Linked DNA regions of Actinocatenispora sera. The protein of the gene in region 1 interacts with the protein of each later gene in a pairwise test. Links are inferred from orthologs where the notes say so. Each region holds a gene or a part of one and is shown in the gene's direction. Other genes may lie near its edges.

Region 1 (14,666 bases):
CGCGGTCGACCTGATGGTCGAGGGCGGCACCGTGGACATCGTCGGGGTGTTCGGCCCCGAGCACGGGTTCCGCGGCTCGGCCCAGGCCGGCAGCTCGGAGGGCACCAGCACCGATCCGCGCACCGGCCTGACCGTCTACGACGCGTACGGCGCGACCCAGGACGACTGGGCGTCGATGTTCGGCAAGGCCGGCATCGACACCGTCGTCTACGACATCCAGGACGTCGGTGCGCGGTTCTACACCTACATCTGGACGCTGTACGACTCGATGGTGGCGGCCGCGAAGCTGGGCCTGCGCTACGTGGTGCTGGACCGGCCGAATCCCTGTGGCGGCAAGGCGTACGGCCCGATGATGACCGCCGGCTACGAGTCCGGCGTGGGCAAGAAGGAGATCGTCCAGCAGCACGGGATGACCACCGGCGAGCTGGCCCGTTTCTACAACGGCGAGTTCCTGCCAAGCGCCGCCGGCCGGTCGGTGGACCTGTCCGTGGTGCAGGTCAGCAACTGGCGCACCGACCAGCTCGGCACCGACCTGACCTACCTGCCGTGGGTGCTGCCCAGCCCGAACATGCCGACCCAGACCTCCGCCCTGGTCTACCCCGGTACCTGCATGTTCGAGGGCACCAACGCCGCCGAGGGACGCGGCACCACCCGGCCGTTCGAGCTGATCGGCGCGCCGTACCTGGACTACCACTGGAGCGACCGGCTCAACGCCGCCGACCTGCCCGGGGTGCGGTTCCGCGAGGCCTACTTCACGCCGACGTTCAACAAGTACGCCAACACGCTGTGCAACGGCTTGGAGGTGGAGATCGTCGACCCGGCGCGGTACGACCCGATCGCCACCGCGGTGCACATGCTGGTGGAGGCGAAGAAGTACGACGGGTTCGCCTGGCGCTACGACGACTACGACCCGGTGCGGCCGTACTGGATCGACAAGCTGACCGGCTCGCCCCGGCTGCGCACGATGATCGACGACGGCGCCGGCGCGTCCGATGTGATACATGCATGGTCGGGTGAATTGTCCGCGTTCCGCGCCCAGCGTCGTCGCTACCTGCTGTACTCCGGTCCGGGACGATGAGTTTTACTGAGCGCCGGCCGAGGCGTACCAGCATCGGTGTCGGAGCCCGCGCAACCGTCGACTGCGACACTGGTCCCAGCACCGGCTGACCGAACCGCCGGAGAGATCGAGGTGCCTCGCCAGTGTCCAAGACTGCCAACGATGCCGCGCCCGGCGGCCTGATCGTGCACGTCAGCGGGCTGCTGCCGGCGCTGTCACCGGCCGAACAGCGAGTCGCCCGCCTCGTCATCGCAGATCCGGCCGCCGCCGCGCGGCAGACCATCACCGAGCTGGCGTCGGCCGCCGGTACCTCCGAGGCCACGGTGATCCGGTTCTGCCGTTCGGTCGGCATGAGCGGGTACCCGCAGCTGCGGATCCGGCTGGCGGCCGAGGCGGCGCGCCGGGTCGAGCCGCCGGACGCCCGCGTGGTCGGCGGCGACATCCCGCCCGGCGCGGACATGGCGCAGATCATCGCGACGATCTCGTTCAACGACGCGCGGGCGGTGGAGGAGACCGCCGAGCAGCTCGACGTCGCCGCCTGCGAGCAGGCGGTGGCGGTGCTGTCCGCGGCCGGCCGGGTCGACGTGTTCGGCGTCGGTGCGAGCGGTTCGGTGGCGGCCGACTTCCAGCAGAAGCTGCACCGCATCGGCCGGACCGCGTTCTACTGGCCGGACACCCACACCGCGCTGACCAGCGCGGCGCTGCTGGGCAAGGGCGACGTCGCGCTCGGCATCTCGCACACCGGTACCACCACCGACTGCGTCGACGTGCTCGACCAGGCCCGGCGGCAGGGCGCCACCACGATCGCGCTGACCAACTACCCGCGCTCGCCGATCGCCGAGGTGGCCGACGTGGTGCTGACCACCGCGGCGCGGGAGACCACGTACCGTTCCGGTGCGATGGCGAGCCGGCTGGCCCAGCTGACCGTGGTCGACTGCCTGTTCGTCGGCGTCGCGGCGAAGAACCGGACCCGCACCAAGCGCAACCTGGAGGCCACCGCCGAGGCGGTCGCGTCCCGCCGGGCGACCGCCAACCGCCGCCGCGGCTGACCGCTGCCGCGGCTGACCGCCGCCGCGCTGACTGCCGCGGCGGGCCGCTGTCGCGAGTCGCCGTGGCTGGGTGCCCGCGTGACCGGTGCCGCGGAGACCGCCGTGGGTCGGTCAGACGGCGCGTCGGTCGATCGGGTGCCGCATTTCGGGCCGGGCTGCGGAAAACCACCACAGAACCTACGATCGACGGGCACTTCATTTCGGTTCGGGCACGGCCGGGGAGGCACCGATGGGTACTCGTCACTGGTGGTCGGACAGGCGGGCGTTCGCCCTCGGCGCCGTGGCGGCCGCCGCCGTGCTGCTGGCCGGCTGCGGCTCGTCGCACGACGACGCGGCCGGTTCGGGCCCGAGCGGTACCGGCGGGCACTCGGCGCACGGCAGCGGCAGCCCCGCCCCGAGCGGCAGCCTGCAGATCTCGGCCGACCCCGGCTCGTCTGGGAAGTCGGGCTCCGGCGGTACCTCGTCCGGCGGGAAGAGCACCGGCGGCAAGGGCTCCGGCTCCGGATCGACCGCCGCCTCCGGGGGCGGCGCGGTGCCCGCATCGAAGCGCTGCCGGCCCGGCCAGCTCAAGGCGACGGTACGGCCGCTCGGTGCCGCCGCCGGCACCCACCACGCGTCGATCATCCTGACCAACACCGGCGGCAGCTGCCAGTCGTCCGGCTACGTCGGGCTGCAACTGGTGTCCGCCTCCAACGGCAAGATCGCCACCTCGGTCCTGCACGACACCGCGCAGCGGCCCCGCACCGTGACGCTCAAGGCGCACGCCACCATGTACGCGCCGGCCAGCTGGGGCGCGGTGGCAAGCAGCGGCGAGTCGCAGACCGGAAACTGCGAGCCCGCGCCGCACGGGCTGCAGGTGGCGCTACCCGGCGCCTCCGGTACGGCGCACGCGGCCTGGTCGTACGGGCCGGTCTGCGGCCACGGCGCGATCACCGTCGGCCCGCTGGCGTCGGGTTCCGGCCCCGCCGGCGGCTGACGCCACCCCGCCGGGAACGTCGGGGTCGGCCTGGTCCGGGCCCCGCCAGCGCCGCCGGATCCGGGGCCCCGCCAGCGCCGCCGGATCCGGGCATCGCCAGCGCCGCCGGAGCCCGGGGATGACACCGGGCACCGGCGGCGTGGGATCTCACGGGGTGTCGGTGAGGTCCTCTTCCCAGTACTCGTGGGTCGAGCGCACCGCGGCGTCGGTGCCGCTGCCGTGCACCTGCTCCTCGCGCTTGCGCAGGTCGACCCGGCGGATCTTGCCGGAGATGGTCTTCGGCAGCTCGGCGAACTCCAGCCGTCGCACCCGCTTGTACGGCGCCAGGTGCTCCCGGGCGTAGCGCAGGATGTCGCGGGCGGTCGCCGCATCGGGTGCCACGCCGGCGGCGAGCACCACGTACGCCTTGGGTACCGCGAGGCGCACCGGGTCCGGGCCCGGCACCACCGCGGCCTCGGCCACCGCCGGGTGCTCCAGCAGTACGCTCTCCAGCTCGAACGGGGAGATCCGGTAGTCCGCCGCCTTGAACACGTCGTCGGCGCGGCCCACGTAGGTCAGGTAGCCGTCGGTGTCCCGGCTCGCCACGTCGCCGGTGTGGTACCGCCGGCCGCGCATCGCGTCCGCGTTGCGCTCCGCGTCGTCGCGGTACCCGGTCATCAGCGGCACCGGTCGGCGGTCCAGGTCGATGCAGATCTCGCCCTCGACCCCGGGCTCGGTCACCACCGTGTCGGTGGCCGGGTCGACCAGGGTGATCTGGTACCCGGGCAGCGGCCGCCCCATCGAGCCGAGCTTGAGCGGCGCGCCGGGCGGGTTCCCGATCTGGCAGGTGGTCTCGGTCTGGCCGTACCCGTCCCGGATGGTCAGCCCCCAGGCACGCCGGACCTGTTCGATGACCTCGGGGTTGAGCGGCTCGCCGGCGCTGGCCACCTCGCGCAGGCTCAGCCGCGCTGCCGACAGGTCGGCCTGGATGAGCATCCGCCACACGGTCGGTGGCGCGCAGAACGTGGTCACCGCCGCGTCGCGCAGCACGCCCAGCAACGCCGCCGGGTCGAACCGTTGGTAGTTGTAGACCAGCACGGTGGCGCCGGCGTTCCACGGCGCGAACAGGTTGCTCCAGGCGTGCTTGGCCCAGCCCGGCGAGGAGATGTTGAGGTGCACGTCGCCCGGCCGCAGCCCGAGCCAGTACATCGTCGACAGGTGCCCGACCGGGTAGCTCTGGTGGGTGTGCTCGACCAGCTTGGGCTGCGCGGTGGTGCCGGAGGTGAAGTAGAGCAGCAGCGGGTCGGTCGCCGCGGTGTCCGGCTCCGGCGGCAGGCCGCCGAACCCGTACGCGTCGGCGTAGCGCAGCCAGCCCTCGACCGGTTCGCCGACCGCGATCCGGGTGTACGACCCGGGCACGTCGGCGAACTTCGCCGCGTCGGCGGAGCGGGCCACCACGTGCCGGGCCTCGCCCCGGTGTACCCGGTCGCGCAGGTCGGCGGGCCCGAGCAGGGTGGTGGCGGGGATGACCACGGCGCCCAGCCGCAGCAGCGCGAGCAGCGTCTCCCACAGCTCGATCTGGTTGCCGAGCATCACGATGACGCGCTCGTTGCGGGCCACCCCCTCGGCGGCGAGCCACGCCGCGAGCTGGGTGGACCGCTCGGTCAGGTCGGCGAAGGTCAGTTCGGTGTCGCTGCCGTCCTCCTCGATGACCCGCAGCGCGATCTGGTCCGGCCGTTGCGCGGTGAGTACCGCGTCGAACCAGTCCCGGGCCCAGTTGAAGCTGGTCAACTCCGGCCAGGAGAACTCGCGGTAGGCCCGGTCGTAGTCCTCTTCGGCCGCCAGCAGGAAGTCTCGGGCCGCGCGGAATAACGCCGTGCCGTCACCGGTTGGAGTGGTGGTCGTCTCACTGTGTGCCATGCGCGCCCCTCTCGGACGTCTCACCAGTGTTGCGGGTGGGCTCGATGATCAGGTGGGCTCGATGATCAGGGAAGCCGGCGAGCGGCCGGCGAGCCTGGCAACAGTGTGGTGCGCCGGACGCCGTGGTGGGGGTGTCGGAGAGGTTTTCAGCTTTCTCCCAGTCTCTACCAGGGTTGGCCGCAGGCGAGGACGGTTACATGAAGGGACCGGGGGACTACCGGATCGGCCGCGGGGGCAGCCGGTTGCGGTGATTGGCCATACACCCTAGCTCGGAATCACTCCGGTCGGTAGGACGTTGTACGCAGTGGCAGGGCGCACAGCGGGCAGCTCAGCACAACGGGAGGACGGCGAACGTGGCGAACGACACGGGTATCCGCACCGACAAAGTCGCCGAGGAGCGCGACCTGGTCGGTGTGTACCTGCACGAAATTTCCAGGACGCCGTTGTTGGACGCGGCCGGCGAGGTCGACATCGCGAAGGCGGTCGAGGCCGGGCTCTACGCCGACAAGCTGCTCGAAGCCGGACAGACGGTGCACGGCGCCTCGAAGGCGGAGCTGACTCGGCTGGTGGTCGAGGGGCAGCGGGCCAAGGAGCAGTTCGTCAAGGCGAACCTGCGGCTCGTCGTCTCCATCGCCCGGCGGTACGTGCGCAGCGGCATGCCGATGCTCGACCTCATCCAGGAGGGCAACACCGGTCTGGTCCGCGCGGTCGAGAAGTTCGACTACGAGCGCGGCTTCAAGTTCTCCACCTACGCGACCTGGTGGATCCGGCAGGCGATCAGCCGGGCCATCGCGCAGCAGGAGCGCACCGTGCGACTGCCGGTGCACCTGGTCGAGGACGTCAACCGGATGCGCAACATGACCCGCCAGCTCACCCGTGAGCTGGGCCAGGAGCCCGAGGCCGAGCAGCTGGCGAAGGGGCTGGGCGTCAGCGTCGAGCGGATCAACGAACTCAAGCGCTGGTCGCAGGACACGGTGTCGCTGGACACCCCGGTCGGCGACGACGGCGACACCAACCTCGGCGACCTGGTCGCCGACACCGACTCGCCCAGCCCGGAGGATCTGGTGCTGGCCGGGATGGAGCGCGACCGGGTGGACGGGCTGCTCGGCCACCTGGACGACCGGTCCGCCGGCATCGTCCGCGCCCGGTACGGGCTGGACGACGGGCGGGAGCACTCGCTCACCGAGGTGGCGCAGCGGTTCTCGCTGTCCCGGGAGCGGATCCGGCAGCTGGAGATCCAGGCGCTGCACCGGCTGCGCGAGCTGGCCGGTTCCGGCGGCCTGGACGCCGCCTGACCGCATCCACCAGCACGAACGACGGCCGACCCCGAGGGGGTCGGCCGTCGTTTCGTCTTCGGCCCCGAACGCCGTACCGTCCGGTGCCGGCGCGGTTCGTCAGCCGCCGGCGGCGCTGCCGGCCGATTGGCTGCCGGTCGAGTCATTGCCGGCGGTGCCGGTCGAGTCGCTGCCGGCCGAGTCGTGCGCGGCGGTGCCGGCCGAGTCTTTGCCGGGTCGTGCCTCGCCGGCCGGTCCGCGATCGGTGGCCTCGTCCTCGGCGGCCTCGCAGAGCAGCCGGACCGCCGCGGCGACGGTACGCAGGCCGTCGGTGTCCAGCCGTTCCAGCAACCGCCGGGTGGCGAACTCGCCGGCCTCGTTGAGCCGGTCCAGCAGCCGCCGGCCGGTAGCGGTCAGCTCGACCCGGCGCACCCGGCGGTCGTTCGGGTCCTCGCGCCGGCTGACCAGGTGCTGAGCGGCGAGCCGGTCGACGATGCCGGTGACGGTGGCGAGCCGGACGCCGAGCACGTCGGTGAGCGCCTGACCGGAGCTTGCCCCGCGCGCCAGCGCGATCAGGACCTTGAGCTGCTGCATCGTCAGGTTGAGGTCGAGCAGGGGGCTCGGCCGCAGCCGGGTCGCCGCCTGCTGGAGCCGCTGCCCGTCCGCCAGGATCCTGCCGATCAGCTCGTCGCCGGTGACCACGTCCGTCTCCCCAGTCATTTCGTATCCGGCGAGCCACTGTCCGTGCACGGTCGGGGGCCGGTGCCGGCCGGATACTTCGGGTCAGCCAAACTGTTTTTCTGAACCGTACTAGTGATCGCGGCTGTGCGCCGGACTGGCGGGTCCGAGCGGCGCCGCGATCACCCCGGTCAGACCATATGAGGGCATCGCCGCCCGAAGGCCCCGGACAACGAGGGGAAAGCCAGTATGTGGCTGCTGTCCCGGCTCAGTCTTGCCAACCGTAGTCTCGTCGCCCTGATCACCGTCGTGATCATCGGCTTCGGGGCGTTCTCCATTCCATCGCTGCGCCAGCAACTGCTGCCGTCGCTGGAGTTCCCGATCGCCGCGGTCCTGATCACCGATCAGGGCGCCTCGCCCCAGGTGGTCGAGGAGCAGGTCACCACGCCGATCGAGGACGCCATCCAGGCGGTACCGAATCTGGAGAGCGTCACCTCGACCTCGCAGTCCGGGTCGGCCACCGTGCTCGCCCAGTTCGAGTACGGCACCGACCTGGACGACGCGACCAACAAGATCGAGCAGGCGGTCAACCGGATCGACGCGCAGCTGCCGGACAACGCGCAGACCAGCGTGTTCGCCGGTAGCACCGACTCGCTGCCGGTGGTCACGCTGGCCGCGTCCGGATCGCTGTCCCAGCAGCAGCTCGGGCAGCGGCTCACCGACACCGTCGCGCCGAAGCTGCGCAAGATCGACGGGGTCAAGGACGCCGACATCACCGGGGTACGCGACCAGCAGGTCACGATCACCCCGGACGCGGCGAAGCTGGCCAAGGCGGGCGTGCCGCCGACGGCGGTCGTCACCGCCCTGCAGGGCGCCGGTGCGCGGGCGTCGGCCGGTACCCTCACCGAGGGCGACAAGAGCCTGTCGGTGCAGGTCGGCGGCAAGTTCGACTCGGTCCAGCAGATCAAGAACCTGTACCTGTCGCCGGCCGCGGCGGCCGGTGCCGGCCCGCAGGGTGCCGGCCAGCCCGGCAACCCGGGTCAGCAGGGCACCGGCTCGTCCGGTGCGACCGGGCAGCAGGGCGGGCCGCAGAAGGCCGCGAAGCCGGTACGGCTGGGCGACGTGGCGAGCGTCAAGGTCACCGAATCGGCGGCCACCTCGCTGACCCGGACCAATGGCAAGCCGAGCCTCGGCGTGTCGATCACCATGAAGCCGGACGGCAACGCGGTCGCGATCTCGAAGAAGGTCCGCGACGAGCTGTCCGACCTGAAGTCCGACCTCGGCCCCGGCGGCGAGCTGACCATCGTCTCCGACCAGGCGCCGTACGTGCAGAAGTCGATCAAGGACCTGTTCACCGAGGGCATGCTGGGTCTGGTCTTCGCCGTCGTGGTGATCCTGATCTTCCTGCTGTCGGTACGGGCGACGCTGGTCACCGTGGTCAGCATCCCGGTGTCGGTGATGATCGCGCTGCTGGTGATGTGGCTGAAGGGCGACACCCTCAACCTGCTGACGCTGGGCGGGCTGACGATCGCGATCGGCCGGGTGGTGGACGACTCCATCGTCGTGCTGGAGAACGTCAAACGACATCTCGGCTACGGCGAGTCCAAGCGGGACGCGGTGCTGTCCGGGGTGCGCGAGGTGGCCGGCGCGGTCACCTCGTCGACGCTGACCACGGTCGCGGTGTTCCTGCCGATCGGGCTGGTCGGCGGCATGGTCGGCGAGCTGTTCGCACCGTTCGCGATCACCGTGGTGGTGGCGCTGCTGGCCTCGCTGCTGGTGGCGCTGACCATCACCCCGGTGCTCGCGTACTGGTTCCTCAAGGCGCCGAAGCGGGTCTCGCCGGCGGAGGCCGAGCTGGCCCGGCAGAAGGCGCTGGAGAAGGAGCGGCGCAGTCCGCTGCAGCGGGCGTACGTGCCGGTCATCCGGTTCGCCACCCGCCACCGGTTCGTCACGGTGTTGATCGCGGTCGTGGTGTTCGTCGGCACGCTGGCGCTGGCACCCGGGCTCAAGACCAACCTGCTCGACTCGTCCGGCCAGGACACGCTGAGCCTGTCGGAGAAGATGCCGGTCGGTACCAGCCTCTCGGCGACCAGCGACGCGGCGGAGAAGATCGAGGGCGTGCTGCGCCGGCACGGCGACATCAAGTCGTACCAGGCGACCGTCGGCTCGACCGGCTTCGGTACCGGCAGCTCCAACCAGGCGAGCTTCCAGGTCACCGTGACCGAGGGCACCGACACCGACGCGCTGTCCGACTCGCTGCGGCACGACATCGACGAGCTGTCCGGCGTCGGCGAGGTGACCTTCGGCGACGTCACCGGTTTCGGCGCGAGCAACGTGCAGGTGGTGGTGACCGCCCCGGACGACGCGACACTGCGCACGGCGGCGAGCCAGGTCGAGGGCGCGTTCAAGCGCACCGGGCAGCTGCGCGACGTGGAGAGCGACCTGTCGCCGACCAACCCGCAGGTGCAGGTCACCGTCGACCACCGCCGGGCCGCGCAGTACGGGCTGACCGACACCACGATCACCCAGCTCGTGCAGCAGGCCTTCCAGGGCGCGCCGGCCGCGAAGATCGAGCTGGACGGGGCCGACCGCAACGTGATCGTCCGTACCGGGGCGGCGCCGGCCACGATGGACAAGCTCAAGGCGCTGCCAGTACCGACGGCGACCGGCACGGTGCCGCTGTCGGCGGTGGCGACGGTCAAGCGGGTCAACGGTCCGGTCACCATCTCGCACACCGACCGGAATCGCAGCGCGACCGTCTCCGCGACGGCGACCAGCAGCAACACCGGCCAGGTCACCAGCGACCTGACCAAGAAGCTGGACGCGTTGAAGCTGCCCACCGGTGCCGACTGGAGCATGGGCGGCGTGGGGTCGGACCAGTCCGACGCGTTCAGGGCGCTCGGGATCGCGCTGCTCGCCGCGATCGCGATCGTGTTCATCATCATGGTGGCGACGTTCCGGTCGCTGCTGCAGCCGCTGATCCTGCTGGTGTCGGTGCCGTTCGCGGCGACCGGCGCGATCGTGGCGCTGCTGGCCAGCAACACCGCGCTGGGTGTCGCGTCGCTGATCGGTCTGCTGATGCTGATCGGCATCGTGGTCACCAACGCGATCGTGCTGATGGACCTGATCAACCAGTACCGGCGGCAGGGGATGACCGTGGCCGAGGCGGTGGTCGAGGGCGGCCGGCGCCGGCTGCGGCCGATCCTGATGACCGCCGCGGCGACGATCTGCGCGCTGATCCCGATGTCGCTCGGGTTGACCGGCAAGGGCGGGTTCATCTCGCAGCCGCTGGCGATCGTGGTGATCGGCGGCCTGGTGTCCTCGACGCTGCTGACGTTGCTGCTGGTGCCGGCGCTCTACACGATGGTGGAGGGCCGGCGGGAGAAGCGCCGGCTGCGCCGGGAGGCGGCCGAGGCGACGCCGGACGCGCGGTGCGAGCCGGCCGCCGCCGGGGCGCAGTGACGGACGCCCGGCGAGCGGTGGGCCAGGGTGGCCCTCCGCTCGCCCGGGATGACCGCCCGGTAGCGGACGAACGGTATGGCGGTTGCCATATCCGGCATCGCGCCGCGCGCGGTCGCGGTAGCCTGACAGGCCGTGGCGGCGGCCCTACCCGGCACCCATCGGGTGCGGACACCTCGTGTCGCGAGGACACCGGGTCCGCGCCCGCAGCGGAGGTGTGACGGATGACAGGCCCGAGGTCCGATCTGCGGCTGATGGTGTGGAACCTGTGCCGCGGTGGCACCGGTAGCCCGGCCGGCGACGTGCTCGACCAGATGACCGACCTGATCGGCGACGTCGCGCCCGACGTGCTGTGCTGCGTGGAGACGGAGGGCGCCACCGACCGGATCGTCGCCGGGCTGCACGCCGCCGGGCACGCCGACTACCGCGGACACCGGCTCGCCGTCGACGGGACCGACGACAACCTCGCCATCGTCACCCGGCTGCCGGTGCTCGAGCTGTTGCCGGCGCCGGCCGGGCGCACCGTGGACAGCTACAACTTCGGCGGGCTCCGGCTGCGGTTGCCCGGCGGCGGCGAGGTCGCGGTGTTCGACACGTGGCTGCGGTTCGACGTGGCGATCGCCGACGCGCTGGAGGCCACCGTCGCCGAACTGGTCGACGGCGCCGAACGCACCCGCAACGACGAGCAGCTGGCCCTGCTGGAACTGCCGCAGCTCGCCAACATCGAGGAGATCCTCACCGAGCACCTGCCCACTGCACTGGCCGACTCCGACGTGCCGGTGCTGCTCGCCGGCGGCTTCAACACCGAGTCGCACCTCGACCTCGCCGCCGGCGACCCTGCGTACCGCCGGCACGTACGACCGCAGTGGCAGGTCACCGCTCGGCTGGCGAAGGCCGGCTTCGCCGACGCGTACCGGCTCGCGCACCCGGACGCGGCGGCCGAGCCCGGCGGTACCTTCGACCGGGCGGACGGCGGGCAGCGGCTGCCGCACCGGATCGACTACGTGTTCGTCGACGAGCGGCGGGTCCGGGTGCGGGCGGCGAGGACCGTCTGGCAGCGGCTCGACCGGCACGGCCCGGGCAGCTTCTACTCCGACCACGCCGCGCTCGTGGTCGACGCGAGCATCGTCGCGTAGCCGGCACCGCGCGTTCGCGCCCGCCCCGTAGCCTGAGCCGGTGATCATCAGCCTGCCGGCGGCCCTCGGCGCCGCGGTGTTGTTCGGCGTCGCGTCCGCGCTGCAGGCCTACGCGGCACGCACCGAACCGCCCGGCTCCGGTCTGCGCGGCCTGCTCCGAGTGGTCCTGCGGCTGCCGTACCTGCTCGGGCTGGGCTGCGACCTGGCCGGGTTCGCCGCCGAGATCGTCGCGCTGCGCGGGCTGCCGCTGTTCGCGGTGCAGGCGGCCGTCGCCGGCTCGCTCGCGGTGACCGCGGTCGTGGCCGTGCCGCTGCTGTCGGCCCGGCTGTCGTCCAACGAGTGGATCGCCGTCGCCGGGGTGTGCGTGGGCCTCGCCTCGATCGGGGTCTCGGCCGGCGCCGAGGGGACGCCGACGGTCGGCGGCGCGTTCCGGTGGGGGCTGGTCGTGGCGACCGGGCTGCTGATCGTCGCGGCGCTGGCGGCGAGCCGGTTGCCGAGCCGGGCCCGGTGCACCGCGCTCGGCCTGGCCGGCGGTCTCGGCTTCGGCATCGTCGCCATCGCGGCCCGCATCCTGCCCGACCTCGCGCCGGCGCACCTGGTCCGCGACCCGGCCGCGTACCTGGTGATCGTCGCCGGGGTGACCGCGTTCGCGTCGTTCACCACCGCGCTGCAGACCGGCGCGGTCGCTGCGGCAACCGCCGCGCTGGTGCTCGGCGAATCGGTCGTGCCGTCCGCGGTCGGGGTGCTGCTGCTCGGCGACACCACCCGGGCCGGGTACTGGCCGGTCGCGGCCGGCGGGTTCGCGCTCGCCGTCGTCTCGGCGGTACTGCTGGCCCGCTTCGGCGAGCCGGCCTGACCGTGACCGACCCGGGGTCGCGTTGGCGGCTGCGAACCGGGCATCGGGCGCTGGCCGGTCGGCGGCGCGGTCGTAGGCTGGTCGGATGTTGCGCTGGCTGACCGCATTCGTGGATGTACCGGCCCCCTTTGCCGACCGCGACGTCGCGTTCTGGCAGGCGGTCACCGGTTCGACGCTCTCGGCCCGCCGGGGCGACCGGGCCCAGTTCGTCACGCTGCTACCGCCCACCGGCGACGCGTACCTGCGTGCGCAGACGGTGTTCGCCGGCGATGGCGGCAGCCACCTGGACCTGCACGCGGACGAGCCCGAGGCGCTGGCGGCACACGCCCGGTCGCTCGGCGCGACGGTGCGGTACCAGGAGCCCGGGCTCGTCGTGCTCGAGTCGCCGGCCGGGCTGGCGTTCTGCGTCGTCGCGGCGCGCGGCGAGGCGGTACGCCCCGCGCCGGTCACCCGCGACGACGGCAGCCGCAGCGTGGTCGACCAGCTTTGCCTGGACCTGCCGGCCGGCGGCTACGAGCGGGAGTGCGACTTCTGGTCGGCACTGACCGGCTGGCAGCTGCGGCCCGGATCCCGGCCCGAGTTCCACTACCTGGTCCGGCCGGCCGGGATGCCGCTGCGGTTGCTGCTGCAGCGGTTGGGCGATGCCCGGCCGGCCGCCGCGCATCTCGACCTGGCGTGCGACGACCTCGAGGCGGAGGCGGCCTGGCACGCCGCCCGGGGCGCCCGGCGCAGCCACCGCACCGCCGACTGGATCACCCTGCGCGACCCGGCTGGTCTGCCGTACTGCGTGACCCGGCGCAACCCCGACACCGGCACCACGCCGGGCTGACCGACCGACGACCGGTACCCGGGGCAGTGCCGCGGACGGGTCGTACGGCCCCGAGGTCCGGTGACCGGGCGGTTCAGGGTGTGGCGGAGCTCGGATGGCCCTGGGGTCCGGTGACCGGGCGGTTCAGGGGGTGTGGCCGGGCTCGGATGGCGCTGCGGTCCGGTGACCGGCGGTTCAGGGGTGTGCCGGGGCGAGGGAGCGGACGGCGGTGGCGACGGCGTCCGGGCGGTCGAGCATGGCAAGGTGCGCCGCGTCCGGCAGTGCCTGGTGTCCGGCGGACAGTTCGGCGGCGAGCGCGGCGGTGGCCGCCGACCACGCGGCGGCCCGGTCGGTGCCCAGACCGTACGTCGCGGCGAGCACCCGCACCGGTACCGGCGGGAACGGCGCGGCGCGCATCGCCCGCAGCGCCACCGCCTGACCCCGGTACGCGGCGAGCTCGGCGACGATGCTCGCCAGCGTCTCGCCCGACGAGTGCACGGCATCGAGCGCGTCGGGCACCGGGTCGGGCCGGGGCGGCCAGCCCGGCCGGTCCGGGCCGGTGAGCCGGCGCGCGGTGCCGAGCCGGTACGCCAGCCGCACCGCGGGCGGGCCGATCAACCGGGCGACCGGGACCGCCGCGAGCAGCGCGGACAGCGGCGCGTCGGCCTGCCGGGCCAGCGTCTCGAGCCCGCGCAGCGGCTGCTCGCTCGCTACCGCGTCGGGTTCGTAGCTGGGGTCGACGAGCACCAGGCCGGCGAGGCGGTCCGGTGCGGTCCGCGCGTACGCCTCCGCGTGCAGCGCGGCGGCCGAGTGCGCCACCACGGTGACCGGCGCGGCGGGGGAGAAGCGGTCCGCGGCGGCGGCGATCCGGGCCGCCTCCACGTCCAGTGTGGACGGTCGGGCCGAGCGCGGGGAGAGGCCGAGGCCGGGGCGGTCGAGCCGGACCAGGCGGTACCCGCGCAGCAGCGGCACCACGGCGTCCCAGTCGAACCAGCTCTGCCCGAGGCCGCAGCAGAACAGCACCACCGGCCCGGTACCGCCGTCGACCACGTGCACCAGCTCGCCGTCGAGGGTGCGAAGCTCCGACCGCGAATGCCACCCACCCGGCATCAGGACCGCCCGCCGGGGCGCACCATCGGGAACGCCAGGGTGTCCCGGATGGACAGTCCGGTCAGCAGCATCACCAGCCGGTCCACGCCGAGGCCGAGGCCGCCGGTGGGCGGCATGCCGTACTCCAGGGCGGTGAGGAAGTCCTCGTCGAGTTCCATCGCCTCCGGGTCGCCGCCGGAAGCCCGCAGCGACTGCTCGGTCAGCCGGCGCCGCTGCTCGACCGGGTCGGTCAGCTCGGTGTAGCCGGTGCCGATCTCGGCACCGAACGCGACCAGGTCGAAGCGTTCGGCGAGCCGGTCGTCGCGCCGGTGCTGCCGGGTCAGCGGCGACACGTCCGCCGGGAAGTCGAGGTAGAACGTCGGCT
Region 2 (13,849 bases), 3.7 Mb from region 1 along the record:
CTCCCCTCACCCGGCCGGCGTATCAGGTCACCAGCCCTTTCGGGTTACTGTACTACTTTGGCCATCGACCCGTTTATGCACAGCGTCGGGGCAGGTGCGAATCCGGACATTCACTCCAGTCGGGCCAGCCGGGCCGTCTCGACCCGTGGCCCGGTCGGATCGCCTCCGACCCCTCGGACTGGCCGCCGCTGGTTCCCGGACCCCGCCGGGCAGGCCGTCAGGCGGGCGGTACGGCGTGCGGCCGGCGGGCGGCGTGCGTCTCGACGCGGCGGAACAGCAGGCAGAAGCCGGCGAGGACCGCCCCGAACGCCGGGGTCCAGAGCAGCCGCAGCGCCAGCCAGTCACCGGCGGGCGGGCTCAGCAGCCCCGGTACCTGGCCGAACGGCAGCCCGGCGAGACTGACCGCGAGCAGCGCGCTCTGGTGCCAGCAGAAGACGGTCATCGCGGCCAGGTTGAGCACCGCGATCGGCGCCCACGCCGCCGGCCGGCGCAGCAGCGCCGCCAGCCGACCTCGTACCAGCAGGAACGCGCCGAGCTGCGCGGCGGCCAGGGCCAGGGTGAACAGCGACGGCGGATCCAGGTTCGACCAACCGTCACCGGGTACGCCGACCGCGCTCGCCGGGTACCCGGCGGCGACGAGCGCGGCGCCGGCCACGACGCCGGCCGGCAGCAGCACCGCACCCGCCCGGTGCGGCAGCGTGCCCTCGGCCAGCCCGATGCCCAGGGCGTACGGGACCGCCCAGCCCACCGGTACGGCGGCGAGCACGAGCCAGCTCGGCAACCCGGCCGGCCGCATCGTGTCGACCAACCCGATCGCGCCCACCAGCGGCACCAACCACCACAGTCCACATCGGGCGGTCAGGGTGCGCAGCACCGGCGTCGCCGCGGTGAGTAGCAGGTAGACCAGCAGGAACCAGAGCGGGTGGGACACCAGCGACCAGACCACCTGGCGGGTCGGCCCCGGCACCCCGAGCGCCGGCAACGCCGCCAGCACCGGGCCGAACACCGCGGCGAGCGCCAGCACCGGCAGCACCAGCCGGCGCAGCCGGCCGGCCAGCCACGGCAGCGCCGCCCGACCGCGGCTGCCGCGCGCCGCCGCGTACCCGCCGGCGAAGAAGAACGGGCCGAGCAGTTGCAGCAACCAGCTCACCGGCGCCGCCCCGGGCCACCCGGACAGCGGGCTGTGGTTGGTCAGCACGCCGGGCCGGCCGGGGTCGGCGACGAGCGCGGACACCAGCCAGTGGCCGATCACCACGCCGAGCATCGCCACCGCCCGCAACGCGTCGACGGTACGGTCCCGCCGCACCGGCGTGGCCGCGTCGACCCGGCCCGCCCAGCGGTGCCACGTTCCCTTCCTGCCAACGGTTGCCGCGACCGGCACGTCGGTCGTACTCATGCCGCACCTCCGCCGCTCGCCGCGAGCGCCGTGCGGGCCGGGGCGAAGTGACCGGGGCCGAGCGCGATGCGCGCCAGCGCGGCCAACGAGTCCGTACCGGGGGCCAGGTAGTGGTCGTGGTCGCCGACGTCTGCGGTCGGGAAGATCCGGGCACCGAACGCCGGGTCGGCCGGCTTGCGGCCGTGCCCGAAGCCGAACAGCCGCAGCCCCGGCACGTACCGGATCCAGTCCTTCGTGGACTGTCCGGCCCAGACCCGGGCCGGGGTGTGCAGCGCCGACGCGGTACCCACGCCCACGCCCGGGCTGCCGAACAGGGCGATGTCGGTGACCTGCCTTGGCAGGTACCGGGCGGCGAGGCCGAGCACGGTGGAGCCGTAGCTGTGCCCCAGCAGCGCGATCGTCGCATGTGGACGGACCGCGGTCAGTCCGGCGACGAACCGGCGCAACGCCACGGCACCGGTCGCGGCCAGCCGTTCCCGGGCCGCGTCGATCCCGACCCCGCGCGGCGTGGCGTAGCCGAGCCAGGCGATCACGGCGATGCGGGCGCCCGACGCCCGGTACAGGTTCGCCGCCTGCACCGCGGGCGACCGGTAGGCCTTGCCGCCCAGGCCGCGGCGAAAGTTCGCCAGCCGGTCGTCGACCCCCGGGACCAGCACCGCGATCCGGTCCGCGGTGGACAGGTCGCCGAACACCTGCGCGACCCTGCCGTCGCCGCGCGGATCGAACAGCAGGTACCGTCCGTGCCAGCCCGCGTACGGCGCGCCCGCCGCGGCCATCGCCGCCCGGTTCGCCTGGTAGCGCAGCGCGATCGGCGCGCCGTCCAGCTCACCGACCACCCCCGGGTACCGCGTCGCGAGCGAGCGCGGCGCGCCGGCCAGCGCGGCGTGCACCGCCGCCGGTGTCGCGGTCGCCGGGTCCGGCAGGTGCCGCGGATCCGCCCGCCACGCCGCGGTACCGATCGGCACCGCGGCGGGCCCGGCGGTCGCCGGCCCGTCCAGTACCGCGTTCGCGGCCGGTGCCGCCACCAGTACCGCGCTGAGCACCGCCAGCGCCCACCGACCCAGTCGAGATCGCATCGCCCGTCCCTTCGCCTCCGGGTCGGCGAGCGAGCGCCAGCCTGGCGTCGTCGCCCCCACCCGTCGTCACTGCGGCGAAAGTTAGGGCCGGAAACGGGCCCGGCACGTCACCCCGGGGAGCCGGATCCCCCGTCATACTCCGGACCGACGGCCGCCGGCATCGACGTCTCTGAGGGCCGGGCGGCTGACCGGGCCGGCGGATCCGACGGAGAGGCTGACGGTTCGGCGACCGGCAGGTCGGCGACGACGGTGAAGCCGCCGTCGGGGTCGGGCCCGGCGTGCAGGTCACCGCCGAGCAACGCGACCCGTTCCCGCATCCCGACCAGGCCGTGCCCGGCACCGGTGCCGGCACCGCGGCGGGTACCGGGACCGTTGTGCACCCGCAGCCGGACCCGGTCGGCCGTGACCTCGATCGTGACGTCGACCGGTGCGCCGGCGGCATGCCGGGTCGCATTCGACAGCGCCTCCTGCACCAGCCGGTACGCGCACACCTGTACCGCGGTGGGCGGCCGGTGCTCCAGTCCCTCGGCGCGGTAGGAGATCCGTACCCCGGCGCGGCGACCACCGGCCACCAGTCCGTCCACATCGGACAGTCCGGGTTGCGGTGCCCGCAGCGCGTCCTCGTCGCTGCGCAGCACCCCGAGCAGCCGGCGCATCTCGACCAGCGCGCTGCGGGCCTGCGCGGCGATCGAGTCGAGTTCCTCGGCGGCGCCGGGTGAGACGTCGTCCCGCCGGTACGGCGCGGTCTGCGCCTGGACCACGATCAACGACATGTGGTGTGCCACCACGTCGTGCAGTTCCCGGGCGATCCGGGTGCGCTCCTCCAGCGCGGCCCGGCGTGCCTTCTCCAGTTCGGTGCGCTCGGTCTCGGCGACCAGCGCCCGCTGGGCCCGCAACCGCGACCGGATCAGGTCGACCAGGACCGCGCCGATGGTCAGTACGGCGAGGCCGCCGGGCGCGTTGCCGGCGTCGACGTGCACCACCAGTACGCCGGCCATCGCCGCCCACATCCACCACAGCACCGCCCGCTGGTACCGCAGGCCGGCGAGAACGAACGCGACCGCGAGGATCGGGATCTGGGCCGGCTCCCACGGCCAGGAACCCCACACGGGCGCCGTGCGGACCGCCGGCGCGAGCAGGGCCGCGAGCACCCCGATCCGCCAGCCCATCAGCGGGTAGCGCAGCGCGAGTACCAGCGGCAGCAGTTGCACCACGGCAAGGATCAGGACGATCGCGCTCTGCTCGCCGCGGTGCGCGTTCAGCACCGTGACCATCGTCACCGGGTACAGCACGGCGATGGCGGCCACCACGGCGATCCGGGCCGCCCAGCGCAGCCAGCGGCCGCGGCCGACCGGCCAGCGGATCGGGGTGTCCGGCCCGTAGAGCAGCTGCCGCAGCCCGCGCCACGCCGCTGCGGTCACCTGTCGCCACCGTTGGTTCTGCACCACGCCGACGGTAGGCGGGCCGGGCGCCCCGCGTCGTGCCGCCCAGGTGGGACGCCGCACGTCCCGCCTGGGTACGGGGTCGGGCGGCCAGGTTTCCAGCGCGGAAAGTTATGACTTGACAGGTTGGAAACGAACACCGAGACTTTCCGACATGGAAACAGAGCAGGTGCCGCTGCCCAGCCCGGCCGACGCCGCCACCGCGCTGCGCGAGGTCGAGCAGGCGCGCCGCGCGCTCGACGGCACCGTCCCACCCTGGTGGTACTTCGTCGCCATGGCGGCGCTGGTCTCGGTCATTCCGGCGGCACAGCTGGTGCCGTCCGGCGCGCTCGGCGCCGTGCTCGGGATCGCCGGCTTCGCCGGATGGACGAGCCTGTTCGTGATCGTGCTCCGCGGGTACATGCACGAGGTCGGCTTCACCGTCCGGCTGCGCCGGCAGAAGGCCTGGCGCCTGGCGGTCTCCGGCATCGGATCCGGCCTGGCGATGGCCGTCGCGATGGGCCTCGCGTCGAGCTACGACCGGTGGTGGATCGGCTTCTTCGGCTCCGGCGCGATCTCGCTCGCGATCCTGGCCTGGGCGGTGCCGCTGCGACGGGCCGCGCGCCGCCGGCAGAGCGGCTGCGTCGGCGCGGCATGAGCGTGGAGCCCCGGTTCGACGCGACCATCCACGCGCCGAACCGGCTGCGCATCTGCGCGCTGCTCGACGCCGTGCAGTCGGCCGAGTTCGCCACCGTGCAGGAGAAGCTCGACGTCTCCGCATCGGTGCTGAGCAAGCACGTCGCGGTGCTGGTCGACGCCGGGTACGTGCAGCAGCGCCGGGCCACCCGCAACACCCGGCAGCGCGTCTGGTTGTCGCTCACCGACGCCGGCCGCAGCGCGTACCAGGGTCACGTCGCCGCGCTGCGCGCGATCGTCGCCGGTGGCACCGAACCGTCCGGCGAGAGCGCCGCGCGGCACTGACCACGCGAGACATCCGGCGGCCGAACGCCGCCGGCGGCAGAAGGAGGAACCGACAGTGGTGGACGCGCGGCTGGAGATCGACGCCGTCTCCAAGCGCTACGGCGACGTGGTTGCCTTGCAGGACATGACCTTCGACGTACGGGCCGGCGAGCTGTTCGGCTTCGTCGGCAGCAACGGCGCCGGCAAGACCACCACGATGCGCATCGTGCTCGGGGTGCTCGCAGCCGACTCCGGCCAGGTGCGGTGGGACGCCGAACCGATCACCGCAGACACCCGGCGCCGGATCGGCTACATGCCGGAGGAACGCGGGCTCTACCCGAAGATGAAGGTCGGCGAGCAGCTGACCTACCTGGCCGAGCTGCACGGGATGCCGCGCGGGGTGGCGCAGACGGCGGCGCTGCAGTGGGCGGAGGAGCTCGGCATCGCCGGCCGGTTCGGCGACGAGGTGCAGAAGCTGAGCCTGGGTAACCAGCAGCGGGTGCAGCTGGCCGCGGCGCTGGTGCACGACCCGGGCATCCTGGTCCTGGACGAGCCGTTCTCCGGGCTCGACCCGGTCGCGGTCGACGTGATGAGCGAGGTGTTGCGGCGCAAGGCACAGCAGGGCATCCCGGTGGTGTTCTCCAGCCACCAGCTGGATCTGGTCGAGCGGCTCTGCGACCGGGTCGGCATCGTCCGAAGTGGACAGATGGTGGCCTGCGGGCCGGTCGACGAGCTGCGCGACACCGGTACCGCCCGGCTGTCGGTGCTCGCCCCGGACGCGCCGGCCGGCTGGGCCGACGGCCTGCCCGGCGTGACCGTACTCGACCAGCAGCACGGCCGGACCACGCTGTCGCTCGCGACCGGCGCGGACGACCAGGCCGTACTGGCGGCGGCGCTCGCCACCGGCCCGGTGCACGAGTTCGCCCGGCAGCGGCCGTCCCTGACCGAACTGTTCCGCAACGTGGTGTCCGCACCGACCGCCGAGGAGGCCGCATCGTGAGCAACGCACAGTACGACGGACCGGGCGCACTGAGCGCCATCGGCGGGGTGCGGCTGATCGCGCGGCGCGAGCTCGCCACCCGGTTGCGGGCCAAGTCGTTCCTGATCAGTACGGCGATCATCGTCGTGTTCATCTGCGGCTACCTGATCCTGATGAACTTCATCCAGAACAGCTCGTCCAGCTCGACGATCGGGCTCACCCACCAGACCTCGGCCCTCGCGACGCCGGTCACCAGCGCCGCCGAGGCGGCCGGCCAGAAGGTCGACATCCGTACCGTCAGCGAGCAGGCGGGCCGCAAGCAGGTCGCCGACGGCAAGCTGGACGCACTGCTGGTCGGCACCGCCGACGCGCCGAAGGTCGTGGTGAAGAAGACCCTGTCCGCCGGGCTGACCAGCACCTTCCACGTGCTGGCCCAGCAGCAGGCGTTCAGCCAGCAGATCGACCAACTCGGCGGCGACCCGAGCAAGGTCCAGCAGGCGATGTCGACCGCGCAGCTGCCGGTGCAGCGGCTCCAGTCGGTCGACAAGTACCAGGTGCAGCGGATCGTGCTGGGCGTCATCGCGGTCGTGCTGATCTACATGTCGCTGATGATCAACGGCCAGGCGGTGGCGGCGGGGGTGATCGAGGAGAAGTCCAGCCGGGTGGTCGAGCTGCTGCTCGCCACCGTGCGGCCGTGGCAGCTGATGGCCGGCAAGGTTCTCGGCATCGCGGTCGTCGGACTGGTACAGATGGTGATCTTCGCCGCGGTCGGGGTCGGTCTCGGCCTCGCCACCGGCGCCTTCGCCATCCCGGCCGGGCTCATCACCGGGGCCGCGCTGTGGGCGATCGTCTGGTACGTCATCGGGTTCGCGATGTACGCGGTGATGCTCGCCGCGGCCGGCGCGCTGGTGTCCCGGCAGGAGGATGCGAACGCCGTGGTCACCCCGGTGATCATGCTGATCGTGGTACCGGCGGTGATCGGGTGGTCGCTGATCCCGGCGAACCCGGACGGCATGGCCGGCCGGGTGCTGTCGCTGATCCCGCTGTTCTCGCCGATGATCATGCCGATGCGGATCTCGCTCGGGGTGGCCGCGCCGTGGGAGATCGCGGTGTCGCTGGTGCTGTCGGTGGCGCTGGTGGTGGCGCTCGTCGCACTCGCCGGCCGGGTCTACCGCAACGCCGTGCTTCGCACCGGCGCCCGGGTACGCCTGGTCGACGCGCTGCGCGCCGCCTGACACCGCCGCCGATCATGGCGTCCGGGGGTACTGCGCGCCGACCGGGCGCGCCGCCCCGACGCCGTGCTCGGCGCGCAGCGCGACCCGTCGCGTGGGGTGGGACGGCGGGGGACCGTGGTGCCGGGGTGCGGGTGCCCGCTCTAGGGTCGGTACATGCGCTATCGCTCTCTGGGCAGCTCCGGCCTGCGGGTCTCCGTCGTCGGGCTGGGCTGCAACAACTTCGGACGCAAGCTCGATCTCGCCGGTACCCGGGCGGTGGTGGACGCGGCGCTCGACGCCGGCATCACGCTGCTGGACACGGCCGACATCTACGGCGGCGCGGGTACCTCCGAGCGGCTGCTCGGCGAGGTGCTGCAGCACCGCCGCGACCGGGTGGTGCTGGCCACCAAGTTCGGCTTCCAGAGCGCCGACCTGGGGTACGGGCCGGCCGCCGGCGCCAAGGGCGGCCGCGCCTACATCCGGCGCGCGGTGGAGGCGTCGCTGCGCCGGCTGCGTACCGACCACATCGACCTCTACCAGCTGCACACGCCGGACCCGGAGACGCCGATCGAGGAGACGCTCGCCGCGCTGACCGAACTGGTCACCGAGGGCAAGGTCCGCTATCTCGGACACTCGAACCTCACCGGCTGGCAGCTGGCCGAGGCGGCGCACGTCGCCGCCGCCGGCGGGTACGCGCCGTTCGTCTCGGCGCAGAACCAGTGGTCACTGCTCGACCGCGAGATCGAACGCGAGCTGGTACCGGCGGCCGAGCACTACGGCGTCGGCGTCCTGCCGTACTTCCCGCTGGCGAACGGCCTGCTCACCGGCAAGGTACGGCGTGGCCGGGAGCTGCCGGCCGGCAGCCGCATCGCGGAACGTGCGCATCTGGTCACCGAGTCCCGGCTGAACGTGGTGGAAGCGCTGGCCGCCTGGGGTGACAAGCACGACCGCAGCCTGCTGGAGCTCGCCGTCGGCGGCCTGGCCGCGATGCCCACCTGCGGCTCGGTGATCGCCGGCGCCACCACCCCGGAGCAGGTACGGGCGAACGCCGCCGCCGGTGACTGGGAACCCACTGCCGACGAACTCGACGAGCTGCTGGCCCTCCTCCCCACCCCCTGACCCCGATCACGGACCCAGCGCGTCGCCCAGCCCCCCCGCCGCGTTGATCAAGGGATTCACGCAGATTGCCGCAGGACGTCGCGGACGAATCCCTTGATCAACTCACCGGGGCCGGGGCCGGGGCCGGGGCGGCTGGCGTACGGGATGCGGCGGTGCCGGCACGGTGGGTGAAGGTGAGGGCGATCGGGTACCGACCAGCGCGACAGCCGAAGCCCGGTAGGCGATGATGAAGCCTCACGAGCAGGAGGGGGAGCCCGGTGCGCTTCGAGGTGACACGCGTCTTGGACTCGATCGAGCGGCGGCTGTGCACCGACCCGAGTGCCGCCCGCGCCATCGTCGATCTGGCGCCGATCGTGCGCCAGGTCGAGCTCGACGGCGGCCGGCCGGCCCACCTGCTCCGGCTCGGGCTGGTCATCGACGCGCTCGGGGCGCACCTCGGCGAGCCCGGCGCCAAGGTGTACCTGGTGGTCGACCGGGCGCTGATCACCGACCTGGAACTGACCTCGAACGAGAAGATGGTGCTGCGCCGCTGGGCCGACGACGGCCTGGTGGAGACGCTGCCAGAGGTGGACGACCGGCTGCTGGAGCTGTCGGCCTACACCGGGCTGCCGGTCGTCAGCCGGGACGACTTCGCCCGGTTCGCCGGTCGGCACCCGTGGGCGGCCGGCGCACCCTTCCTGATCCCGGTACCGGGGGTCGGTGGTGCGGCGCTCATGACCCGCCCCAACGCGGCGCCGACGATGCCGCGGCCCACCCTGGACCCGGCCACCCAGGCGGTTCTCGGCCGGTACTGGCGCTGCCCCGAGCCGGGCTGCGTGCTGTTCGGCGCCCCCGGCCCGGGCCAGCCGCCGCCGCGGGTGCGGTCCGGCCGGGCGGTCTGCCCCCGGCACGGCGCGCCCATGCACGACGGCGGCCCGCGCCAGCAGGCGACCCCGGTGACGATCTGGATCCGCGGCGAGGACCGCGGCCGGTTCCCGGTGACCGCCGGCGCCCCGGTGGTGGTCGGCCGGTCGCCGGAGGGGCCCGGCGGCGTACGGCTCGGTGAGCTGCTGGACGACGAGGCGGTGCACTGGGTCAGCCGCAGTCACGTCCGGCTGGATCTGCTCGACGGCGCCCTGGTGGTCACCGACACCAGCACGAACGGGACGACCGTGCACACCCGCTCCGGCCCGGACGCGGTACCGGAGACGATCACGCTGCACCGCGGCCAGCAGCACCGGCTCGGCGACTGGGACGTGGTCGAGTTGCACGAGGGCGTCCAGTTGGGCCGGGCGGACCGGCGGCCGAGCGGTGGCGGCGCGGACGACGCACCGGTGATGGCGGAGGCGCCGACGATGGCGATCCGGTTGCCTGGCTCGGCGGCCGATCGGCGCGGCTGAGCGATCCCCGGGTCGATCGGCGCGGCCGGGCGATCTGTCGTGCTCGCGCACCTTGTCGCGGTTGACTGGTGTGCTCGAGCGGTCAGTGAGGCCGGGCGGCGCTCGGCCGGGCGGCGCGAGGCGCCGGGCGGTCGGGTCGGAGGCGTAACGGTCCGCGACAGGGCGGCAGCGAGCGAGGCCGCGTCATCGCGGGACGCGGCCCGAGAACGGTCGAGGCCCGTCGCCGTTCCCCCGTAACCGGCGACGGATCCTAGCGACGGCTGAGCGGGGCGGTCTGGTCGAGCGCGACACCGGCGGTGCGGACCGACACGGTGCGCTTGACGACCCGCTGACCGCGGGGGCCGAGCTCCCAACCGGTGAGCAGCAGCCAGCTGGCGCGTTCGGCCGGCTTGCCCTGGGCAGCGTCCACAGTGGACGGAAGTGGGGGTTCGGTGATCAAGAGGCGGAGGGGTTGCTCGCGGAACTGGGGCGACGCGTCACCGGAGAGCTGGACGGTCTGGCCCGGTTGGGGAACGATTCCGATCATCACGCCGACCATGGTGCCCCCTGCCGCGAGGGATGCAAAGTCCGTCATCGATGTTCACCGGCAACGCTCAGGATCCGGCGACGCAGGGCAGGAGCACCTCGACGCAGGGTGAGCCCGAGCAGCAGCGCGCCCGTGACCAGCGCGGCGCCGTAGGCGACCGTGCCGGGCCACTTCCCGTACCCGTAGGCGACGCCGCCGAGCGACCCGCCGACGCTGCTGCCGAGGTAGTAGCAGAGCAGGTAAACGGCCGCTCCCTGGGCATCGAGGGCGCGGCCCCGCGCGCCGGCCCAGCCGCTGGCGACCGAGTGGCCGGCGAAGAAACCGGCGGTGACGAGCACCAGCCCGACGATCACCAGGGCCAAGTGGCCGGACAGGGTGACGGCCAGGCCGGCCAGAACGACCACCGCCGTGATCCAGAACACCTTCGGCCGACCGAAGCGGTCCGCCAGCCGGCCGGCGATCGCCGACGAGGACGAACCGGCCAGGTAGACCACGAAGATCAGGCCGACCAGGGTGCCGGACAACCGAAACGGCGCGGCGAGCAGCCGGAAGCCGAGGAAGTTGTAGACGGTGACGAAGCAGCCCATCAGCAGGAAACCGACCGCATGGAGCCGGATCAGCCCACCGTCGGTGAACGCGCGGCCGACCGCGGCGGCGAGCCGGCGCGGGGCCAACGGTTCGGGTACGAACCGGCGCGACGCCGGGATCGACAGCCGGAACAGCGCGGTACAGCCGAGGCCGAGGGCGCCGATCACGCCCAGCGCCAGGCGCCAGCCGCCGAGATCGGCGAGCAGGCTGGCGAGCAGCCGCCCGGCCATCCCACCGATCCCGTTACCCGCCACGTAGAGCCCGGTCGCGAAGCCGAGCGCGCGGTGGTCAACCTCCTCGGCCAGGTAGGTCATCGCGACCGCCTGCAGACCGCCGAGCGCGATGCCCTGCAACGCCCGCAGTACCAGCAGGATCTCGAACGAGGGTGCGAACGCCGCGGCGAGCCCGAGCACCCCGGCCGCGAGCAGTGCCGCCGTCATCATCGGGATCCGGCCGGTCACGTTGGACAGCGCGGACAGCGGGATGATCGAGACGGCCAGCCCGCCGGTGCCCACCGAGACGGCGAGGCTCGCGGTGGCCGGCGTCAGGCGGTACGACTGGGCGAGTTGCGGCAGCACCGCCTGCGCGCAGTAGAGCTGCGTGAACGTGGCCAGCCCCGCGGCGAACAGCGCCAGGGTGATGCGGCGGAATCCGGGGCTGCCGCGCCGGTGCGCGGTCGCGGGGAGGGTGGCCGAAACGCTCACGCATCGACGCTACGGTGGGCGTATTGATTCGTCCAATACGCTGATCTCGCCAGATCGATTCACGAGTGGATGATGCAGATGACCGAGGACGAGACGGTCGCCGCCGCGGTACGGCAGCTCGCACCGCGCCTGGCCGTGTTGCGTGCGGTGGCCGCCGACGAGCACGTGACGCACGTCGCGGAGGCGCTGGGCGTACCGCAGCCGACGGTCAGCCGGTGGCTGGCCGAGCTGACCGAGGCACTCGAGATCCCGGTACTGTCGCGCGCCGGCCGGCGGGTGCAGCTGACCCGGTCCGGCCGCGAGCTGGCCGAGGCCGCGGGTGCCGCGCTCGCCGCGCTGGAGACCGGCGTCCGCCACGCCGTGGAGGACCACGACCCGGACAGCGGCCGGGTGGTCTTCGCGTTCCTGCACACCATGGGCGGCGTGCCGGTGCCGGAACTGCTGCGCGAGTTCCGCCGGCACCATCCGCGGGTACGGTTCGCGCTGGAACAGGCGGGCCATGCCGAGATGGTGCGCCGGGTGCTCGACGGCGAGGTCGACCTCGCGCTGACCGGTCCGCTGCCCGAGCCGGACGGGCGCCTCGCCACCGCGCTGCTGCTGCGGCAGCGGCTCGTCGTTGCGGTACCGGCGGACCACCGGCTGGCCGACCGGCGCCGGGTGCGGCTGGCCGAGCTCGACGGCGAGGAGTTCGTCGGCCTCAAACCCGGGTACGGGCTGCGCCGGATCACCGACGAGCTGTGCGCGGCGGCCGGCTTCACCCCGCGGCTGAGTTGCGTCGGCGAGGAGGTGGACACGATCCGCGGGCTGGTCGCCGCCGGGCTGGGCCTGGCCGTACTGCCGCCGTCGGTGCCGCGGCCGCCACGTGGCCTGGTGGAGCTGCCGATCACGCCGCACGCGGTGCGCTCGATCGGCCTGGTCTGGCCGGCGGACCGGCCGCTGTCGCCGGCCGCCGCCAGGTTCCGCGACTTCGCCCTCGCCCACCGCCTCTGACCACCGGACACGACGCCGGCAACGCCGGGCGCTGGACGCGGCGCGGCGCGCCGGGATGCCCCGACGCGCCGCGGAAACTCCGGTGGCTCAGCCGATCTGGACGTGGTAGGTGCTCAGCGGCTCGGTCACCGGCTGGAAGAACGTCTCGCCGCCGGACGAGCAGTCGCCGCTGCCGCCGGAGGTGAGCCCCAGCGCGGTACTGCCGTCGAACAGCGGGCCGCCGCTGTCGCCGCCCTCGGCGCAGACGTTGGTGTCGATCAACCCACTGACCGTGCCCTCCTGGTAGTTCACGGTCGCGTCGAGACCGGTGACGGACCCGCTGTGTACCTGCGTGGTGGAGCCGGACCGCTTGACCGACTCACCGACCTGGGCGTTGGCCGCACCGGTGATGTTCTGGGTGCCGCCGTACAGGTCGACCGTGCTCGGGTGCGAGACCCCGCTGTCGTACTTGACGATCGCGAAGTCGTTGCCCGGGAACTGGCTGTCCTGGGTGGTCCCGATCTCGTTGCTGGAGCCGGAGTCGGAGTACCAGGTGTCGGCCACGTTGCCGCAGTGGCCGGCGGTCAGGAAGTACGCGGTGCTGCCGTCGGTGACGTTGAACCCCAGCGAGCACCGGTAGCCGCCGCCGTAGATCGCGTCGCCGCCCGCGATCTTCGTACTGAACGTGCCGGACACGACGCGCACGTGCGCCGCGGCGCCGTACTGGCCGGCGATCTGGCGCACCTTGGCCAGATCGGCCTTGCTGACGGTGCTGTCGGCGGTGACGTTGACCCGGTCGTTGCGCGGGTCGATCGCCCACGCGGTACCGGGAATCGTCGCCTTCTCGCCGAGTTCGGCGGTGATGGAATGCAGGTGTGCGGTCGAGTAGCGGACCAGCTTCGGCGTCAGCCCGGCCGTGCGGACCTTCGCCGCGCTGGTGGCGTCGGTCACCGTGACGATCTGCGTGCCGTGGTCGAGGTAGCTGCCCGCCGTGTGCGTGCCGAGCCCGTCGACCAGCGCGGCGACCCCAGCCCGGTCCGGCGTCTTGGGTGCGGCCTGCGCCGCGGTGGTGGCGACGGCGCCCGTGGTGAGCAGGGCGGCCGCCGCGACCGCGGCGAGTCGGAACGAGGTCCTCGTGGGCCTCATGGATGCCTCCCAGGGATCCGTGGATGCGGCGCCGTCTCGCCGCACCCGCCTGCGCCCCGCACCAATTGATGTAATTCGATGAGGGACGAGGGAAGTATCCCTTTTGCCGGATAGTTCGGCAACATATAGATACGCCGGTATGGTGAATGTCTATCGCCTGCAGCGATACTCGGGACGTGCACGAACAATCGCGCTATGAGCTCGGTACCGACGGACCGCGGGTGATGGTCGTCGGCATCGACGGATCCCCCACCTCGCTGCGGGCCGCGGCGTACGCGACCGGGATGGCCCGCCGGCAGGGTTCCCGGCTGGTCTTCGTCTACGTCGTCGGCTATTCCGCGGTCTCCGGCCTCGCCGCCGGCTTCGTCGGCC

The links.
Region 2: the proteins of Asera_RS19315 (region 1) and Asera_RS01700 interact in binary tests that used the Bacillus subtilis proteins (3 or more experiments, as listed by UniProt). The link is inferred for Actinocatenispora sera from one-to-one orthologs.

Annotation. Positions count from the first base shown.
Region 1 is NZ_AP023354.1:4,035,162-4,049,827, forward strand. Bases 6,784-10,595 are described here. They hold Asera_RS19315 (efflux RND transporter permease subunit), read left to right. Parts: upstream 6,784-7,182; coding sequence 7,183-10,395; downstream 10,396-10,595. Other genes in these bases: Asera_RS19310 (MarR family winged helix-turn-helix transcriptional regulator), read right to left, coding at 6,784-6,975. Outside these bases: Asera_RS19285 (exo-beta-N-acetylmuramidase NamZ family protein), read left to right, coding at 1-1,078; Asera_RS19290 (MurR/RpiR family transcriptional regulator), read left to right, coding at 1,201-2,106; Asera_RS19295 (DUF4232 domain-containing protein), read left to right, coding at 2,336-3,082; Asera_RS19300 (AMP-binding protein), read right to left, coding at 3,230-4,981; Asera_RS19305 (sigma-70 family RNA polymerase sigma factor), read left to right, coding at 5,335-6,276; more of Asera_RS19310, read right to left, coding at 6,376-6,783; Asera_RS19320 (endonuclease/exonuclease/phosphatase family protein), read left to right, coding at 10,617-11,528; Asera_RS19325 (hypothetical protein), read left to right, coding at 11,569-12,384; Asera_RS19330 (VOC family protein), read left to right, coding at 12,470-13,213; Asera_RS19335 (alpha/beta fold hydrolase), read right to left, coding at 13,388-14,302; bifunctional lysylphosphatidylglycerol synthetase/lysine--tRNA ligase LysX, read right to left, coding at 14,302-14,666. UniProt on the Bacillus subtilis protein: Required for self-resistance to surfactin, an antimicrobial lipopeptide surfactant produced by B.subtilis. Also required for swarming motility.
Region 2 is NZ_AP023354.1:363,569-377,417, forward strand. Bases 4,964-7,958 are described here. They hold Asera_RS01700 (ABC transporter permease), read left to right. Parts: upstream 4,964-5,849; coding sequence 5,850-7,067; downstream 7,068-7,958. Other genes in these bases: Asera_RS01695 (ABC transporter ATP-binding protein), read left to right, coding at 4,999-5,853; Asera_RS01705 (aldo/keto reductase), read left to right, coding at 7,221-7,958. Outside these bases: Asera_RS01670 (acyltransferase family protein), read right to left, coding at 218-1,396; Asera_RS01675 (alpha/beta hydrolase), read right to left, coding at 1,393-2,472; Asera_RS01680 (sensor histidine kinase), read right to left, coding at 2,580-3,917; Asera_RS01685 (hypothetical protein), read left to right, coding at 4,069-4,551; Asera_RS01690 (transcriptional regulator), read left to right, coding at 4,548-4,874; more of Asera_RS01705, read left to right, coding at 7,959-8,165; Asera_RS01710 (FHA domain-containing protein), read left to right, coding at 8,435-9,544; Asera_RS01715 (hypothetical protein), read right to left, coding at 9,795-10,070; Asera_RS01720 (MFS transporter), read right to left, coding at 10,115-11,362; Asera_RS01725 (LysR family transcriptional regulator), read left to right, coding at 11,441-12,352; Asera_RS01730 (S1 family peptidase), read right to left, coding at 12,440-13,477; Asera_RS01735 (universal stress protein), read left to right, coding at 13,654-13,849.